DNA from 2 places in the Undibacterium sp. TC4M20W genome. Region 2 is predicted to be linked to the other one. Evidence: predicted binding sites of a transcription regulator. Region 2 holds the regulator's gene; the other holds the start of a gene.
What was found. Region 2 encodes FliA, which starts transcription of late flagellar genes. Its sites were predicted from a motif close to CTAAAGTTTNNNNNNNNNNNGCCGNTA; they were not measured.

Region 1: ACO0LL_RS13415 (flagellin) is a predicted target of FliA. The motif match lies at 3,684-3,710, and genes of this name have one in related genera.

The regions. Positions count from the first base shown of each region.
Region 1 covers NZ_JBMPPI010000009.1:86,024-94,817, reverse strand. The annotation lists gene rfbG (CDP-glucose 4,6-dehydratase) at 1-517, opposite strand, end outside; gene rfbF (glucose-1-phosphate cytidylyltransferase) at 511-1,281, opposite strand; gene ACO0LL_RS13420 (tetratricopeptide repeat protein) at 1,284-3,482, opposite strand; gene ACO0LL_RS13415 (flagellin) at 3,882-5,369, shown strand; gene ACO0LL_RS13410 (flagellar protein FlaG) at 5,470-5,853, shown strand; gene fliD (flagellar filament capping protein FliD) at 5,974-7,986, shown strand; gene fliS (flagellar export chaperone FliS) at 8,030-8,500, shown strand; gene ACO0LL_RS13395 (flagellar protein FliT) at 8,507-8,794, shown strand, end outside.
Region 2 covers NZ_JBMPPI010000014.1:54,848-63,641, reverse strand. The annotation lists gene flhF (flagellar biosynthesis protein FlhF) at 1-323, shown strand, start outside; gene ACO0LL_RS17400 (MinD/ParA family ATP-binding protein) at 316-1,146, shown strand; gene ACO0LL_RS17395 (RNA polymerase sigma factor FliA) at 1,155-1,886, shown strand; gene ACO0LL_RS17390 (flagellar motor protein) at 1,868-2,608, shown strand; gene motD (flagellar motor protein MotD) at 2,639-3,490, shown strand; gene ACO0LL_RS17380 (flagella synthesis protein FlgN) at 3,675-4,166, opposite strand; gene flgM (flagellar biosynthesis anti-sigma factor FlgM) at 4,170-4,475, opposite strand; gene flgA (flagellar basal body P-ring formation chaperone FlgA) at 4,602-5,327, opposite strand; gene flgB (flagellar basal body rod protein FlgB) at 5,513-5,917, shown strand; gene flgC (flagellar basal body rod protein FlgC) at 5,933-6,337, shown strand; gene ACO0LL_RS17355 (flagellar hook assembly protein FlgD) at 6,360-7,034, shown strand; gene flgE (flagellar hook protein FlgE) at 7,107-8,444, shown strand; gene flgF (flagellar basal-body rod protein FlgF) at 8,505-8,794, shown strand, end outside.

The sequences.
Region 1 (8,794 bases), on a different contig from region 2:
CTGCAGCCTTGCTCGCACTATAAGGATCATGGCCACCTAATTCAGCGGTTTCTGGATAGGGATGGATCTGCTCAAGATTGCGATAAACTTTATCTGTCGTTACGATCAGTGCAAGTTTTACATCGATGCGCCCCCTGATTGCCTCCAACAGATTGGCGGTGCCCATGATATTGCTGGCAAAAGTCGCCAAGGGTTCACGGTAACTAGCTCGCACCAGGGCCTGCGCAGCCAGATGAAATATAAACTCTGGCTGACATGCATTCACCGCTGCAGTCACAGCATGAATATCGCGTATATCGCCAATGTGACTGCAGACCTTGTCTTCAATCTTCAGCAAATCGAACAGATTGGGTTCGGTTGCCGGAGCCAAAGCCAGACCATGTACCACGGCACCCATGCCAGATAGCCAGTGTGCCAGCCAGGCTCCCTTAAAACCAGTGTGCCCGGTCAGCAAGATACGGCGCCCGCGCCAGAAGGCGGGCTCAACGATGCTTGTTTGTGTGGGGTGATTTACCATACTCGCCAAGGTGCTTTTCCAGATTGCCACAAGTCTTCCAGCAGATTTTTTTCACGCAGGGTATCCATGGGCTGCCAGAATCCACTGTGCTCGAATGCCATTAATTCCTGTCGCTTTGCCAATTCGGCAAGTGGCGCTGCTTCCCAGCTAACGCCATCATTATCGATAAAATCCAGTACTTTGGGAGACAGCACGAAATATCCGCCGTTGATCCAGCCGCCATCACCACGCGGCTTTTCGATAAAACCGGCAACCTGATTGCCGTCACGTTCCAGTGCGCCATAGCGTCCTGGCGGAAGAACTGCTGTAACGGTAGCCAGCTTGCCGTGCTGCTTATGGAATGCGATGGAAGCAGCAATATCCAGATCTGCAACGCCATCACCATAGGTAAAGCAAAAAGCTTCCTCGCCCTGCAAATAACGGGCGACGCGCTTGAGACGGCCACCGGTCATGGTGTCTTCCCCAGTATCTACCAAGGTTACCTTCCAGGGTTCAGCATGGTGCTCATGCACTTCCATACTATTATTCTGCATATCGAAGGTGACATCTGACATGTGCAGGAAATAATTGGCGAAATATTCCTTGATCAGATAACCCTTGTAGCCACAACAGATGACGAATTCATTCACACCATGCGCCGAGTACGACTTCATGATGTGCCAGAGTATGGGGTGCCCGCCAATTTCTATCATGGGCTTGGGCTTGAGGTGGGTTTCCTCTGAAATACGGGTACCAAGACCACCGGCTAAGATAACTGCCTTCACTCTTACTGTCCTTCACAATAAATTTGCCACATCTGGCGATAAGCTTTTTCGACTGAACGAGCGAATGCCGGTTCGTTCATGAGCAAGGATTGCTCCATTTCCTGGCGCAAACCAGCTCTTAAGCTACGCAAACGATCCAGGTCGTGCGCCAGAATAATTGCTTTTTGCGCATATTCATCTTCAGTATACGCTTGCCATTCTTCATGACCAATCGCAGTCAGAATACTTGCACCGATACGGCCAACAGAAGGCCGGTCTGCCAGCGAGATGAATGGAATGCCCATATATAAGGACTCCAGCAAGGTCGTTCCTGAATTATGCGGGAAACAATCGAGACTGATATCTATATGTTTCAGCACTTCCCAGGAGGGCGTGGTGAACCCTATGTGCAAACGTGAGCGTTCAATACCATAACGCATGAACCGTGACGCCATTTCATCCTGCACCTGAGGATCTTTAAAGTCGCCACTATTGATAATCAATTGGGAATTGGGCATCGCATCCAATATGGTTGCCCAAACACGCACAACACGGTGATTAATCCTGGTGGAACGTGACAAACTGCCAAAGGTAACCATGCCGGTCTGTTCAAAAGGCGAAGGTGTCAGTTCTGCCTTGCGCGTGTCGGGCCTGTATACATAGGCAGGACCATCCAGACACCATACTTTCTCTGAAAATAAATGGGCGCAATTGTCCGTAATTGTGGGCTTGTCAGTCAAGTAATAATCGATCGCACTCAAGCCAGTTGTATAACCATATTCCAGCCAGTGCAAGGAAACAGGAGCTGGTTTGCGCGCAAAGACCGGTAAACGATTGCCATTGGTATGGCCTGCCACATCCACCAGAACATCAATACCATCGGCACGAATACGCTCGGCCAGCGCCTCATCCGTCAAATCCCGGGTTGGCACCCAGTGATCTACCTGCTTCTTATAGTAATCAGTCACCTCATCCTCGAAAGGTGGATTTGCATAGGCATAGACCTCAACCTGATCCTTGTCATGCGCTTCTATCAGCGGCAGCAGGAAATACTTGCAAACATGATTATAAAAAGCTTGCGTCACATAACCTACCTTGAGACGCCTACCCGGCACTCGGGCATTTTCAAATTTCTTCCATGTTGCCTTGAGCGGCGCAGTAAAACGCAAATCAAATTCATGATAAGCGTTATAAATCACCTCAGGCGTTAAATCCGGATGGTAATTCAGACAAAATAACAGGTTCGTGTATATTTTCCGATTGAAAGAAGACAGGCTATCCTGCTTGAAAGACAGGGCCTTGATATAAGCTTCGATCGCCGCATCCAAGTGGTTTGCCTCGCGCAAGGTGTCACCATAAGCCCCCCAGATTTCAGGAATATCGTGGGTCAGCGTCAGCGCATGCTGCCCGCACTCTATGGACTCCTGCACTTGCCCGTTCTGACGCAGTGCATCAATCAGATTAGGATAAACCTGCACCAGCTCTGGCTGCAGTTGCAAGGCGTACCGGTATTGTGTGATGGCAACGCTATACATACCGTGCTCGCGATAAGCGAGGCCAAGATTATTGTACAGATAGGGCAAACCTGGGTCTAATTGAACTGCTTTCGATATACTCGCTATTGCCTCCTCTGTCTTGCCTATGAAACGCAGTGCATTTCCCAGATTATTGAGGCCAACAACCATCTCTGGCTGAATTGCCAGTGCTTTCTCCAGATACACGATGGCATCAGAACAACGCTCAAGAGCAATCAGCACGTTGCCCATATTGGCAAGTATGTGTGGGTTATTTGGTAACAAGGTAATAGCCTTGCTTAACACGTCAAGTGCTTGCGGAAACTTGGCCTGCTCTATCCTGGCTACACCTATATAGTCCCAAACGATACCGTCCCGTGGCAAATAAGTTGATAGCCAAAGGCCGGCCTCTTCCAATTGGGGGTACTGTTTCGCCAGTAAGTATTTATTGAATATGCCGAAAGCAATCTTCCTGTTGTCAGGAAAATGAGGCATGACGTCAAAAGCCAGCTTCAGATATCCCATGGCTTCGTCACTCTGATCCGCGTCACCAGCCATTCTGGCCAGGGCATATAGGGCTTCCGCGTGGCGCGGAAAATGCCTGATGATAGTCAGGCAGCCTTGCCTGGCATCGGATACAGAACCAGCATCGAAAAGTCGATGAACATCGCGCATTGCTTTTCGCGCATCAAAACTCGTTTTTGCCATGTCCAGTCCCCAGGTCAGCTTTTTATCATTAAACTTTTTTACAATTGCCTCATCTGACTTACAAATTAAGTAAGCAAAATGATTAAAACTGCATGTCCAGACTGGAAAATACCAGAAACCACCATGCTCAGGCTTATTTTATAGCCAATGATTTTGTTTCCATGTGTTAAATAAAGCCCCAAAACTAAATCAAATTAGACCCTAAAGTATTTTAAAAAAGCGCCGACAAGCGGAATGGCTAAAAAAACTTGAGCGAAAAAAATAAGATTTATTTTCAGAAACACGCTAAAACTTTTTTAGTCTCTACCGATACCCTTTACAACGGCGGTCCAATAGTCAGCACGAAAGACCAAAGTTTCAGGCTACTACGCCAATTTGAATAACTTAGGGAGAATTACCATGGCTGTTATTAATACCAATATTGCATCGCTGAATGCACAACGTAACTTGACTACATCGCAATCTGCGCTGAACACATCCCTGCAACGTCTGTCTTCCGGTCTGCGTATTAATAGCGCTAAAGATGATGCTGCTGGTCTGGCTATTTCCGAACGTCTGTCTTCTCAAATCGGCGGCTTGAATCAAGCTGCACGTAATGCGAACGACGGTATCTCCCTGGCGCAAACCGCTGAGGGCGCATTACAACAAATCGGTTCCAACTTGCAACGTATCCGTGATCTGGCCGTACAATCTGCCAACGGCTCCAACAGCGTTTCTGATCGTGCCGCTCTGAACAACGAAGCAAGTCAGCTGATTTCTGAGATCAACCGCGTTGCCAGCAGTACTAACTTCAACGGCGTGAACCTGCTTGACGGTAGCTTCTCTGCACAAACTTTCCAAGTCGGTGCCAACGGTACAGCAAACGATCAAATCAGTATCGCTTCCATCTCCAGCGCAAAATCGAGCGCCCTGGGTGTTGGTGCATCTTCCAGCTACGCAACAACAGTTGCCGGTGCCGGTGCAGTGACTACTACAGCCCTGGCTGCTGGTGACTTGTCCATCAATGGCTACCAAGTTGGCGCCTCTGCAGCAGATGGTGTTTCTTTCTCCAACTCTACAGCTAGCGGCATCTCCAAAGCAGCAGCAATCAATGCAATCAGCGGCAGCACAGGTGTTACAGCAACTGTTGGTTCAACAACTATTGCAGGTACTGCAAGCACTTCCGCAACAGCCATTGCTTCTGGCGACATTACTATTAACGGCGTAAATCTGGGTGCCTTGAATGCATCTACTTCCGGCGCACAACGTGGTGCTCAAGTAGCTGCTGCAGTTAATGCAATCAGCACACAAACAGGCGTTACAGCAACATTCAACACATCAACTGGTGCAGTTGCACTGGCTGCTGCCGATGGCCGTAACATCACTGTAACAGCCAGCACAAACGCTGCCGCTGCCGCTGCAAATACAGGTATTACCGTATCTGCAACAGGTGCAACTGACGTAAGCACTTCAACACTGTCCCTGACCTCCACTAGTTCTGCTGGTATCACTCTGGCTAACGGTACTGGTACTGGTTTGACAGCTGCCAATCTGACAGGTGCCTTTACTTCTGCTTCGGTGACCGTTGGTGCAGGTGTTTCCTCTCTGAACCTGGGTACAGCTGCCGGGGCCACCGCCGCGCTGACGACCATTGATGCGGCCTTGCAGTCTATCAATAGTTCCCGCGCTTCTCTGGGTGCGTATCAAAACCGTTTCTCTTCCGCGATCGAAAGTTTGCAGACTAACTCTGAAAACTTGACAGCATCCCGCAGCCGTATCCGTGATGCAGATTTCGCCCAAGAAACAGCGTCTCTGACACGTGGTCAAGTGTTGCAACAAGCTGGTACAGCGATTTTGGCTCAGGCTAATGGCTTACCAAACGGCGTTCTGGCCCTGTTGCGTGGCTAATAGAAGTAGGCTTATGTAAATTAGGTCTATACTTAAAGCATAAAGCATGTCCCCCTGGTCATTTGTTTGATCAGGGGTATTTTTCTTGAAGGAAAAGATCATGGACATCCGGTCGATAGGGAGTGCATCTCCATCAGGACAACTGATCACTGACCGTGCAGTAGGCCCCGATACCAGCTCCCCCGTTTCAAGGTCTGCCGCAACGTCAACGCAAACCATTGATGCCGTCAAGGCAACCTCTTCTGCATCCGCACCGCCAGAATTCGATAAAGTGACTAAAGCTGTCGATGATATCAACAAGACAATCCAGTCTCTGTCACAATCACTCGAATTCAGTGTGGAAGAACATAGTAATAAAGTCGTCGTGAAGGTGGTTGATCTGCAAACCAAAGAAGTTTTACGCCAGATTCCGTCCGAGGAAGCCCTTGAAATCTCGCGCTCTCTGGATAAACTACAGGGTTTACTGATCAAACAACAAGCGTAATTAGCTAATCATATAGTCAGTCCTGCATCTAAGTTTTAAATTGGCATGTAAATTCCCCTCTAAAGTCTGGTTTGTCTTTGCCGATAATTTAGTACAGTACGGTCTGACAAGGGGAACAATGTGGGCATACAATCGACAGGCTTAGGCGCCAATCTGGACGTCAACGGTCTCATTACCAAATTAATGCAGGTGGAGAGTCAGCCTCTGACTACACTGGCGAAGAAAGAAGCCAGTTTTCAGGCAAAGCTGTCTGCTTATGGCACGCTTAACAGCGCGCTCAGCGTTTTTCAGTCCAATGTTACCGGTCTCAGCAATCTAGGCACTTTTCAGTCGCTTACTGCTTCTGCAGGCGACAGCTCAATTTTGTCTGCCACCACCACCAGCGTTTCTACTCAAGGTAGCTATAACGTCAATGTCACCAAGCTGGCACAGGCGCAAACCATTTCCAGCGCTGGTCAGCTCAGTTCCACGGCCAGTATAGGAAGTGGCACCAGCACGACCATCAACTTTGAATTTGGCACCATTGCTGGCGGCACTTCTGCTAATGGTGTGTATACGGGCTCTACCTTTACCCAGGATGCGACGCAGTCAATCGGCACAGTCACTATTGATGGTGCCAACAATTCTTTGCAAGGCATCCGTGATGCAATTAATGCCGCAAAGGTAGGCGCAACTGCCGCCATTGTTGGTGACGGTAGTGCCACACCTTACCATCTGGTGCTCACTTCTGCCAAAACTGGAGCGACCTCCAGCCTTAAAATTTCTGCAACGGGCGATGCCGCCATCCAGAGTCTGGTTAATTACGACCCTGCCGGCACACAAAATCTTACTGAAACCACCACTGCCCAGAATGCGGCACTGACAGTCAATGGTATTGCGATTTCCAGCACGTCCAACGCAGTAACGGGTGCCATACAGGGTACTACCCTGAACCTGAGTAAAGTAGGTACGACCAGCCTTGGCCTGAGTGCCAATACCAGTGGCATACAATCTGCCATTAACGGCTTTGTCAAAGGTTACAATGACTTTCAGGCAACGTTAAAAACCTTGACCGGTTACGATGCCAGCACCAAAAAAGGTGGCATTCTGATTGGCGACTCTACCGCCAGGAACGTACAAAGCCAGGTCAGATCGACACTCAGCACAGCTGTCAACGGCCTGGGTGGGAATATCACCAGCCTTGCCAGCATAGGCATCAATTTTCAAAAAGATGGCACACTTTCGGTCGATTCGACGAAACTCAGTGCTGCCTTATCGACGAACTACAATGAAATCAGCGGTTTGTTTGCCTCCGTTGGTAAAGCGACGGACAGCCTGGTCAGTTACAGCAGCTCTACCAGTGCAACCAAGCAAGGTGCTTATGGCCTGGAAATCACGGCCATTGCTACGCAAGGTGGCTTGCAAGGCGATCTGGACCTGAGTACCGGCAACACAACTATTGCAGCCAGCACTGCCATCAATGTCACCCTGGATGGGAAAACATCTCTTGTGTCACTGGCCGCTGGCACTTACACAGCGTCTTCGCTGGCAACCTTGCTGCAAACCTCAATCAACGGAAACTCTACTTTCAAAGACAATGGTTCAACTGTCACCGCCACCATTAACAGCGGCGGCAAGTTGCAATTGCAATCAACCAAGTATGGCAGTGCTTCGAATGTAAGTCTGGCAGATGGCACCGGTACTGGTGCAGCCAGTTTTACCGGCACCGTCCTCAACGGCTCGGCTGGCGTGGATGTGGCGGGCAAATTGAATGGCATTACAGCGGCTGGCAGTGGTCAGTTCCTGACAGGCGCCACTGGCTCTGATACCGAGGGCTTGAAAATATTGGTCAGTGGCGGCTCTCTGGGAGCCCGCGGAACAGTGAATTTTTCCAGGGGTTACGCATCCCAGGTATCGTCTTTGCTATCTACTGTGGTTGGCACTTCCGGCTCGATATCGAGTGCTACAGATGGTATCAACCGCAGTATCAAGGACATAGGCAAACAAAGAGATATTTTGAATAGCCGCCTGTTCGATACAGAAGCACGCTACCGGGCGCAATTTACAGCCCTGGACTCTATTGTAAGCAGTTTGAATAATACAAGTTCATTTCTTTCACAACAACTGGCAGCACTGACGTCAAGTACGAAGTGAATGTAGTTAGCAGTATCAATAATATCAGAGAGGATTAATCGCTATGTTTGGCTCATCTCAAGTACGTGGTGCAAATGCCTACGCAAAAGTAGGCATAGAGACTGGCGTGATTGCTGCCAGTCCCCATAAATTGATCGTGATGCTTTTTGAAGGAGCAATCGTAGCGATCTCCAATGCATCGCAGCACTTAAGCAATGGTGAAATAGCCTCAAAAGGTCAGTCAATTTCCAAAGCAATTGCCATTATTGAAAATGGACTGCGTGCGAGCCTGGACAAAAAAGCCGGTGGTGAAATAGCCAATAATCTTGATGCCCTTTACGAATATATGAGTGCCCGTTTAATCCGTGCCAATCTGGATAATAACGAAGACATGCTCAATGAAGTAAAAAACCTCTTGCGAGATTTAAAAACTTCATGGGAAGCCATTGCCCCAAACAATGAAGCTGTCGCAGAAGCACCGAAAATGAATATGGACCCATTGTCCCCTCGTCCTGCCAACTTTGTTGAGGCTTGAATCAAGATGAATAGTCTGGAACTAATCTCATTGTATGAAAATGTCGCTACCATTACTGGCGACATGCTGGAAGCAGCTCGCTCAGGCGACTGGGAGTTATTGGAAAAACTGGAAAATGACTGTTCTACACGTGTCCAAACCATACGTGAGAGCGAAATCCCTTTTGACTTGCCTGCTGATATGCGCGACAAAAAAATTCGCATCATCAAGCAAATCCTTGCTGATGACAAAGAAATTCGCGACATTACCGAACCTTGGATGGCGCAGTTGTCTGATCTGATGAAGAACTCCAGC
Region 2 (8,794 bases):
CCTTGAGTGAGGTCGTGCGTGCTTATCAGGGCAATGGCTTGGCAGGCTGCATCCTGACCAAGCTTGATGAAGCGGCGACTATCGGTGGTGCACTGGATATCGCGATACGCCAGAAACTCATGGTGTATTACATCGCCAGCGGCCAGCGCGTGCCTGAGGACCTGCATATCGCCAACAAGCTGTATCTGATAGACCGTGCCTTCAAACTCAAGCGTGAGACGGCAGCTTTCCGTTATCTGGATGAAGAATTGCCCTTGTTGATGGCGGGTGCAGTTTCTACGCAAGCATCAGGACGTGCTGGTCAGGAGGTGTCCCTTGGCTAGTTTCGATCAGGCAGAAGGCCTGCGCCGCATGCTGGCTGGGCCAAAACCACGGGTATTTACCTTTTTGTCGGCCTTGAGGGAAGATGAAAAGAGCGGCATGCTGGTGAATCTGGGTGTGTCACTGGCACGCCAGGGTAACCAGGTCTTGATGGTTGATACACGCTCTTCAGAAAACAGTGTCGGTGCCTGGTTGAATGCGAACCTTGATCAGACCTTATTGGATGTAGCGAGACAACAGCGTACAATGAAGGAAGCAGTCAAATTGGTGGCTGCTGGCCTGTCGGTGACGATGCTGGCCCGTCATGCATGGCTGCCGCCAGAAAATACGCGGCAATTGTCCAAAGTGTTTGATGTGGCAGCCAACCGTGCGGACCTGGTTATTGTGGATAGCGAGATCAACCTGGATGACAGTTTTCCGCTGGCGACGCTGGATGACAGCGAGCTGGTGATACAGGTTTCTGCTGATCCTGCCATGATCAAGGCTGCTTATGGATTGATCAAGCGTGTGAGCAACAGGCTGGGTCGGCGCGGTTATGGTATTTTAGTGTCCGGTGCATCGGAAAAAGAGGCAAGATTGATTTATACGAATATGGCGCAGGCGGCCAGCCGTTACCTGGCGGTGCCACTGCACTACGTTGGCCATGTGCCGGAAGATGAACACGTAAGAAAGGCTGCACATTTGGGACGCTCTGTGATTGATGCTTTTCCTAAAGCCCTTGCTTCGCTGGCATTCTCCCGGCTGGCTGAACAATTGGCAAAGACCGCGCGTTCCACCTTATGTGCAGAGGGAGTCCCTGAGCTGGGTGTCGGTCTCGGAATGTAATCAGAAAAATGTACACCGCGAGCGGAAAATCAGATAAAAACTTCCTTTTGAGGGAGCATGCGCCTCTGGTCAAGCGTCTGGCTTACCAGTTGAAGGCGCGCCTGCCTCCCAGTGTGGAGGTGGACGATCTCGTGCAGGCCGGCATGATAGGCCTGCTGGATGCCGTTAACCGCTACGAAGATACCCATGGCGCCCAGTTTGAAACCTATGCGGTACAACGCATACGGGGTGCCATGCTGGATGAATTGCGCAGTAGTGACTGGCTGCCGCGTGGCGTGCGCCAGAACATGCGCAAGATAGAAAATGCCATGAATGTGCTACAGCAAAAGCTGGGCAGGCCACCGCTGGAAACCGAGGTGGCGAAGTCACTCAAGCTGAGCCTGGAAGAGTACCAGAACCTGCTGACCGACAGTGGCGGGCATCAACTCGTCTATTACGAAGATTTTCATGATGCCGACACCAAGGAGCATTTCCTTGACCACTATTGCTCCGATTTTTCTGGCGATCCGCTGCAGGATTTGCTGAATGACGACTTCCGTGACGCCGTCATCGGTGCGATAGACAGCTTGCCCGAGCGCGAGAAACTGCTGATGGGTCTGTACTACGAGCAGGAGTTGAATCTCAAGGAAATTGGTGCTGTGATGGGGGTATCAGAGTCACGGGTCTCACAATTACATAGTCAGGCGGTTGCCAGGCTCAGGGCATACTTAAGGGAGAAAGCGTGGACTGGGCTAGCGTAATCGGATTGGTACTGGTGATATTTGGCATAGTCACCGGACAGTTGATGGAAGGCGGGCGCCTGTCTTCTCTGGTGCAACCCGCTGCCTTTGTCATCGTGGTCGTGGGTACGCTGGGCGCTGTGTTGTTGCAAAGCCGGCTCAATACCTTCAGGCGTGGCGTGCGCATGCTGCGCTGGATCGTTTCTGAACCACCAGACAGCAGTAAAAAAAATATCGCAGATGCTTTGATCTGGAGTGTGGTTGCCAGGCGTGAAGGTTTTTTGAGCCTTGAGCGTTATATGAATGCCTCATCCGACCCTTTCATCAGCAAGGGCCTGCGTCTGGTGATCGATGGCATAGACCCGATACGCCTGAAAGACATACTTGATGTCGATATTTCACTGTATGAAATGGAGCAACGCCAGGCTGCCAAAATCTGGGATGCTGCCGGTGGTTATTCACCTACCATAGGCATTTTGGGGGCGGTGCTGGGGCTTATCCATGTGATGGAAAATCTGAGCGACCCGTCCAAACTCGGTGGCGGCATCGCTGTTGCCTTTGTTGCCACTATTTACGGTGTGGGCATGGCCAATTTGTTGTTTTTGCCAATCAGCAATAAATTAAAAGAAATCATAGGCCGCGAAGTTACGCGCCGTGAAATGTTGTCTGATATTTTTTATAGTATCGCTCTGGGTGACAGCCCGCGTGTGGTGGAAGAAAGACTGACTAACCATCGCAATTAAGCGATGCAGTGAAACTGAAAAAATATACTTATGGCAAGGAAAAAATACCACGAAGAACCAGACAACCATGAGAGATGGCTGGTTTCTTACGCGGATTTTATTACCCTGCTGTTTGCCTTTTTTGTTGTCATGTATGCTATTTCCTCTTTGAATGAGGGTAAATACCGGGTCTTGTCCAACTCACTGACCGGTGCCTTTGGCAAAGTCATGACGGTGAATCCCAAGCCTGTCGATGCGCAGATTGAGCAAAAAATCAAGCTCGATCCCTTGCCTCTGGTTAAAAACCGTATCAATGAAGGTTTGCGCAAAGAAAAGGCGCAAATGACCACCATGGCCAAAGATATCATGACCGTGCTGGAACCCCTGGTGCGCGAAGGCAAGGTCAGGGTCACCCAGACCAGCCGTGGTATCACCATAGAAATCAATGCCAGTCTCTTATTTGCTCCTGGTGATGCCCGCCTGAATGTTGATTCCATACAGGCACTGAGGGCGATTGCCGGTGTCCTCAAGATTGATACCCATGCGATACAGGTCGAGGGGCATACCGATAATTTGCCTATCAATAACCCCATCTTCCCGTCAAATTGGGAATTGTCGGCTGTACGCGCCAGTACGGTTGCCCGTTTGCTTACCGAAAATGGGGTGGATGAAAACCGTGTGACGGCAGTGGGGCAGGGAGCAAAACTGCCTGTCAGCGATAATGATACGCCGGAAGGGCGGGCCAGGAACAGGCGCGTATCTGTCACCATACTGGCAGTATTGCCTGAGCCTGTGGTAGAGGTACCCTTGAGCCCGGCATCTGGGCCGGCAGCAACATCATTGCCTGCACAAACGGCGCGGCCAGCGGCGGCATCTTTGTCTGGCACGGCGCCGGGACCTTGAAAACCTGAAAATCCTGGAGATTAAGGAGTTTTTGCCAGTTGCGGGCGGGATAGTCGGCGCAGTATTGTCAACTGAGTATTGTCAGCGAAGTTCGGTAAAGCTAGCGAAGTCGCGACCAGAGATCGTCGCCAGCGAAAATCACCAGCGCGTAATCAATGCATAAGCAGGATCGTGCAAGCTACGATCAGGTAGCGATATAGCCCTTGCCTAGCGTAGTTTTGACGGTCGATTGACCGTTGGGCCCATACATGGAGCCTGCCTGATTATTATTTTTTTGCAATAAATGCAAGGTTGCCTGGTTCAGCGATAGTCTGCGGTTGATCAGCAAACCATTAGTGCGGTTGTCTTCTTTGGCTTGCACAGTCAGTTGCAATAGCGCATCCCAGTCTTGTGCACTGGTTTGGGCGACGCCAGCTTGCTGCAAATAAGCCTGCATGCCGTCTATGTCAGCATTAAATCCAAGTTCATTCAAAAAGCTGTTACGCTTTTTTTCCAGTTCTGTCATTTTGACCACAAGCTGTCCCTTGCTCTGGGTAAAATCATTGAGCTGGACTATATCGCTTTCTACCAATGCCGCCTGCTCTTGCTTGAGCAAATCAGCGAGCGAAGACATGATGCTCACTTCTTCTTGCAGGCATTGTTGAATAGCGCTATGTCCGGAACCTGTTGCGTTCATTTTTTAACGTTTTCTGGAGTTGAGCAAATCTTTAACTGTTTCCAGAAGCCCGTCAGCGACTTTTTCTGAATTGACCTGGAAGCGTCCTTCAGAAATGGCCAGCTTGATAGCTTCCACCTTCTTCGTCTCAAACACAGCATTGCTTGCTTGCGTACTTTGCAAGGCTTGCAACTGTGAAGACAGGGTCGAAATTTGTACTTTCGACGAATTCGCCACGGGTACCGCGGTTTCTGCGGGTTTTTCCGTGCGAGCCTGTTGCGGGCTGACTGGCAGTCCCGCGGTCTTATTTAGTGCGTCATCAATTTTCACAGCGATACCCTCAGTGTGGGACTTACAAACATCTACATCCAGTTTATCGGCTGTGTAATTTTAAACTTTAACCTTACTGTGAAAAAATATTGCATGTGCTTAATTCCAGCTACAAATATCTTGCTGTCAGTAAACTATTTCTATAATGCCACCATTCTTGGCAACACCGCTGACGGTTTGCCCTGAACTGGTCTTGGCCTTGGCAATTTGTCCATCTGCCGCATTATTGAGGGCTATGGCATCTGTTGTCACCTGGAAACCTGGGCCATTGCTAATGACCCGCACTGATTGCCCTTGTTGCACAACCGCAGGGCTTTTCAGGGCGTCAAGGCGCATGACACCGCCAGAAGCCATCGAAACCTGCATGGTTTTGCCTATCGCCTGCTCAGGCGCGGTGATGACACCGGCGGGCAATTTCGCAATATCACCCCTTTGTTTGCTTAAATCGCTGAGGGAGATGACTTGCCCATGGGTAAGCGCATTGGCTGCCACGTAATAGTCTGCCGTCACCTGCACGTTCGCCTGCAAATACACCAGCCAGGGAGCGGGGGCAGTGCAGCGTATTGCCAGGGTGACTTTCCCCCAGGGTTTGCTGCCAGGCAATAAATAAGGGCTGGGGTTGTCGCAGGCTTGCAGATTGAGGCGTTTATCTACTTCGCCCACTGTTACCTGTACGTCATTGCTAAGGCCAGATGCCTGTAGTGTCAAAAAGTCCAGAGCGATCTTGCGCAACTGCGCAGCGTCCTGAACCTGGCTGATGGGAGCAGCCTGACTCAGGCATGTCAGGTTCAGCAAGGACAGAGCCAAAACTTGCTTGTAGTTGGGTTTGCTGAATATCTTTGCGGCTTTCATCATGTTTCCTGCCGGGGTTGTGCTGAACTCTATTTTAGGATTCGCGGACGTTTTTGAATGCCTGAATAAACGGGTTTTTCCCTTTCTGCTCGCCTGATCAAACTTGCGCCCTGACGAATAAGATGCAGGGTATAGAAAACCCTTGTGTGCCTTAAGCGTATGGCGCGATGGCGAAGGAGAGAAAGATGGTTGGCAGGTTAGATGACTTTTTGAAATTCCATGAGGCTGCACTATCAGTGCGTGGACAGCGCCAGCAGTTGCTCGCATCCAATATTGCCAATGCTGACACGCCCAATTACAAGGCGAAGGATATTGATTTTTCCAGCGCGCTGAGCCATGCCCTGGGGCAAAACCTGAACCAGTCGCCAACTGCCTTGAGCAAGACTGCAGATCAGCATATCGACACTCCGGGTAGCGTGGCAGGCATGACACCACAATATCGGCCCACGGTACAGGGTAGTGTTGATGGTAATACCGTTGATATGGATGTGGAACGCAATCAGTTTACCGACAATGCCCTGCGTTATGAGGCCAGTCTGACCATCATCAATATGCAGATCAAGAATATGTTGGCAGCGATACAGGGATAATCAAGGATAACCATCATGTCACTCTTTAATGTCTTTAATGTTGCCGGATCAGCCATGAGTGCGCAGTCGCAGCGCCTGAATGTGGTGACCAGTAACCTGGCTAATGCCGACAGTGTCACCAGTTCAGACGGTACGCCTTACAAGGCCAAGCAGGTGGTATTCACTGCAGTGCCGGTCGCGGGCACGGCTTCTACAGCAGTCAAGGTAAATGAGGTTGTAGAAGATACTAATCCGCCTAAACTGATGTATGACCCAAAACACCCGATGGCAGATGAAAAAGGCTACGTCGCCATGCCGAACGTGAATGTAGTGGAAGAAATGGTGAATATGATTTCAGCATCACGTTCATATCAAAACAATGTAGAAGTCATGAATGCAGCAAAAACCATGCTGCTGAAAACCTTGACTTTAGGGCAATAAGATTTTCTGTAAGGAATAGATCATGGCTACCACTGGCGTACAAAGCAGCACCGTCGATCCAACATTGCTGGCGACGATGAACGGAGCAAAAGCTTCGACAAATTCGACTGAAGATGCAAAAAACACCTTCATGACCTTGCTGGTCACCCAGCTCAAGAACCAAGACCCGCTGAACCCCATGGACAATGCCCAGGTGACCAGCCAGCTTGCCCAATTATCAACGGTCTCGGGTATCGATAAATTGAATGCCTCTGTGACTGCCCTGGGTGCCAGTTTCCAGAGCGGGCAAAACCTGCAGGCTGCCAACATGATAGGCCATGGCGTGATCGCTCCGGGCAATACCATGGTAGTTACTGATGGCAAAGGGATTTACGGTGTTGAATTGCCACAGGCAGCCAGCAATGTTGACGTGGTCATACGTGACAGTTCAGATGCCGTAGTCCGGAAGATAACGCTGGGTGCCTTGCCACAAGGTGTGAATACTCTGACCTGGGATGGTAAAACCGATGCGGGTACGACTGCCGCCAACGGTGCTTACAAGTTTGAATTTGTCGCCAATGCGGCAGATAAAAAACTGGATGCAACCAGCCTTGCATTTGGCGTGGTATCCAGCATCACCTCTGGCTCTCAGGGCTTGAAGCTAAGTCTGCCGAATATTGGTGATATCAGCATGAATGATGTAAGACAAATTTATTGATCCTTGGAGTAATCCTGTATCAAATCCTGCAGTAAAAAGTGAACGAACTAGCCTAAGTAAGGGAGAAATATCATGGGTTTTCAACAAGGACTGAGTGGACTTAATGCCGCTTCCAAATCCCTGGATGTGATTGGTAATAATATTGCCAATGCCAGCACCGTGGGTTTCAAGCAGGGACAGACGCAATTTGCCGACGTTTATGCCAACTCACTGAATGGCTCTTCTGCAGGTACGGTTGGTATTGGTACCAAGGTATCGGGCGTGGTGCAGCAATTCACGCAGGGTAATATCTCAACGACGAATAACCCGCTGGATATTGCAATCAACGGTGGCGGCTTCTTCCGCATGTCGACCAATGGTGCGATTACCTACACACGTAATGGTCAGTTCCAGCTCGACAAACTCGGTAATATCGTCAATGCGCAAGGTGCACAATTGACAGGTTATGTAGCCAATGCCGCCGGTGTATTGTCGACTGGTGCCGCTGCGCCTATCAATATCAATACTGCTGATATTCCGCCTGCGCAAACAACGACCATCAATGCAGTCATGAATCTCGATTCGCGTAAGCTGGTTCCAGGCACGCAATTGCCAGCGACCATACCGCCAGTGATTACCCCTATCGCATTCAGTGCGACTGATCCGACTACTTATAGTAGCTCGACCTCGGTAGCGGTATTTGATAGTCTGGGTAACTCGCATGTGGTCCAGTCATTTTTTGTTAAACGTGACAATATTAATCCGGCTCCTCCAACCTTACCTGTCACCATCGAATGGGATGTCTTCGCTACGGTGGATGGTGTCTTGATTAATGGTGCTGGTGCTACAACAAATTCCATTACTCGCCTTGGCTTTGATAACCTGGGTAGATTGAGTAATGTGACGCCACAGTTTTCTGCAACTGATCCGCGTGCAACCACTTTGACAGTGCCCGTCAGTACAGGTGCGGTGACGCCAATTAATACAACACTGGATATCAAATACGATTTCACCGGTACGACGCAATTCGGTTCTGATTTCAGCGTTAGTAAAAACACTCAGGACGGTTATGCGTCCGGCAAACTGGCGAAGTTCAATACGGCCAAGGACGGCACTATCGTCGGTAGTTACACCAACGGCAAGACATCTGTTCTGGCGCAAGTGGTGCTGGCGAATTTTACCAATCCTAACGGTTTGCAATCGACGGGTGACAACCAGTGGATAGAAACGGCGGCTTCTGGTAATTCCCTGGTCGGCCCACCAAATTCTGGCGCATTGGGAACCTTGACTTCATCAGCGACAGAAGATTCCAATACAGATTTGACGGGTGAGTTGGTGAATATGATCACGGCACAACGTGTTTATCAGGCCAATGCACAAACCATTAAAACCCAGGATCAGGTTTTGCAGACGCTGGTCAACCTGCGTTAATAGTGATTTTTATTTGAATTGACATGCGTCTTTTAAATCTCAGGCAAACAGGAGCAGCTCATGGATAGACTGGTATATACCGCGATGACCGGTGCCAAGCATATCCTTGAGCAGCAGGCTACCGTCTCGCATAACCTGGCCAATGTCTCGACCACTGGTTTCCGGGCGCAGCTGGATTCATTCCGTGCCGTGCCTGTCAAAAGCGATGGTCTCGCTACCCGCGCTTTCGTCGTGGATGCCACGGTCGGTACTGATTTTTCTACCGGCGCCATGCAAAACACCGGGCGTGAACTGGATGTGGCAGTTGAAGGCAAGGGCTGGCTGGTGGTGGAGAAGGCAGATGGCACCGA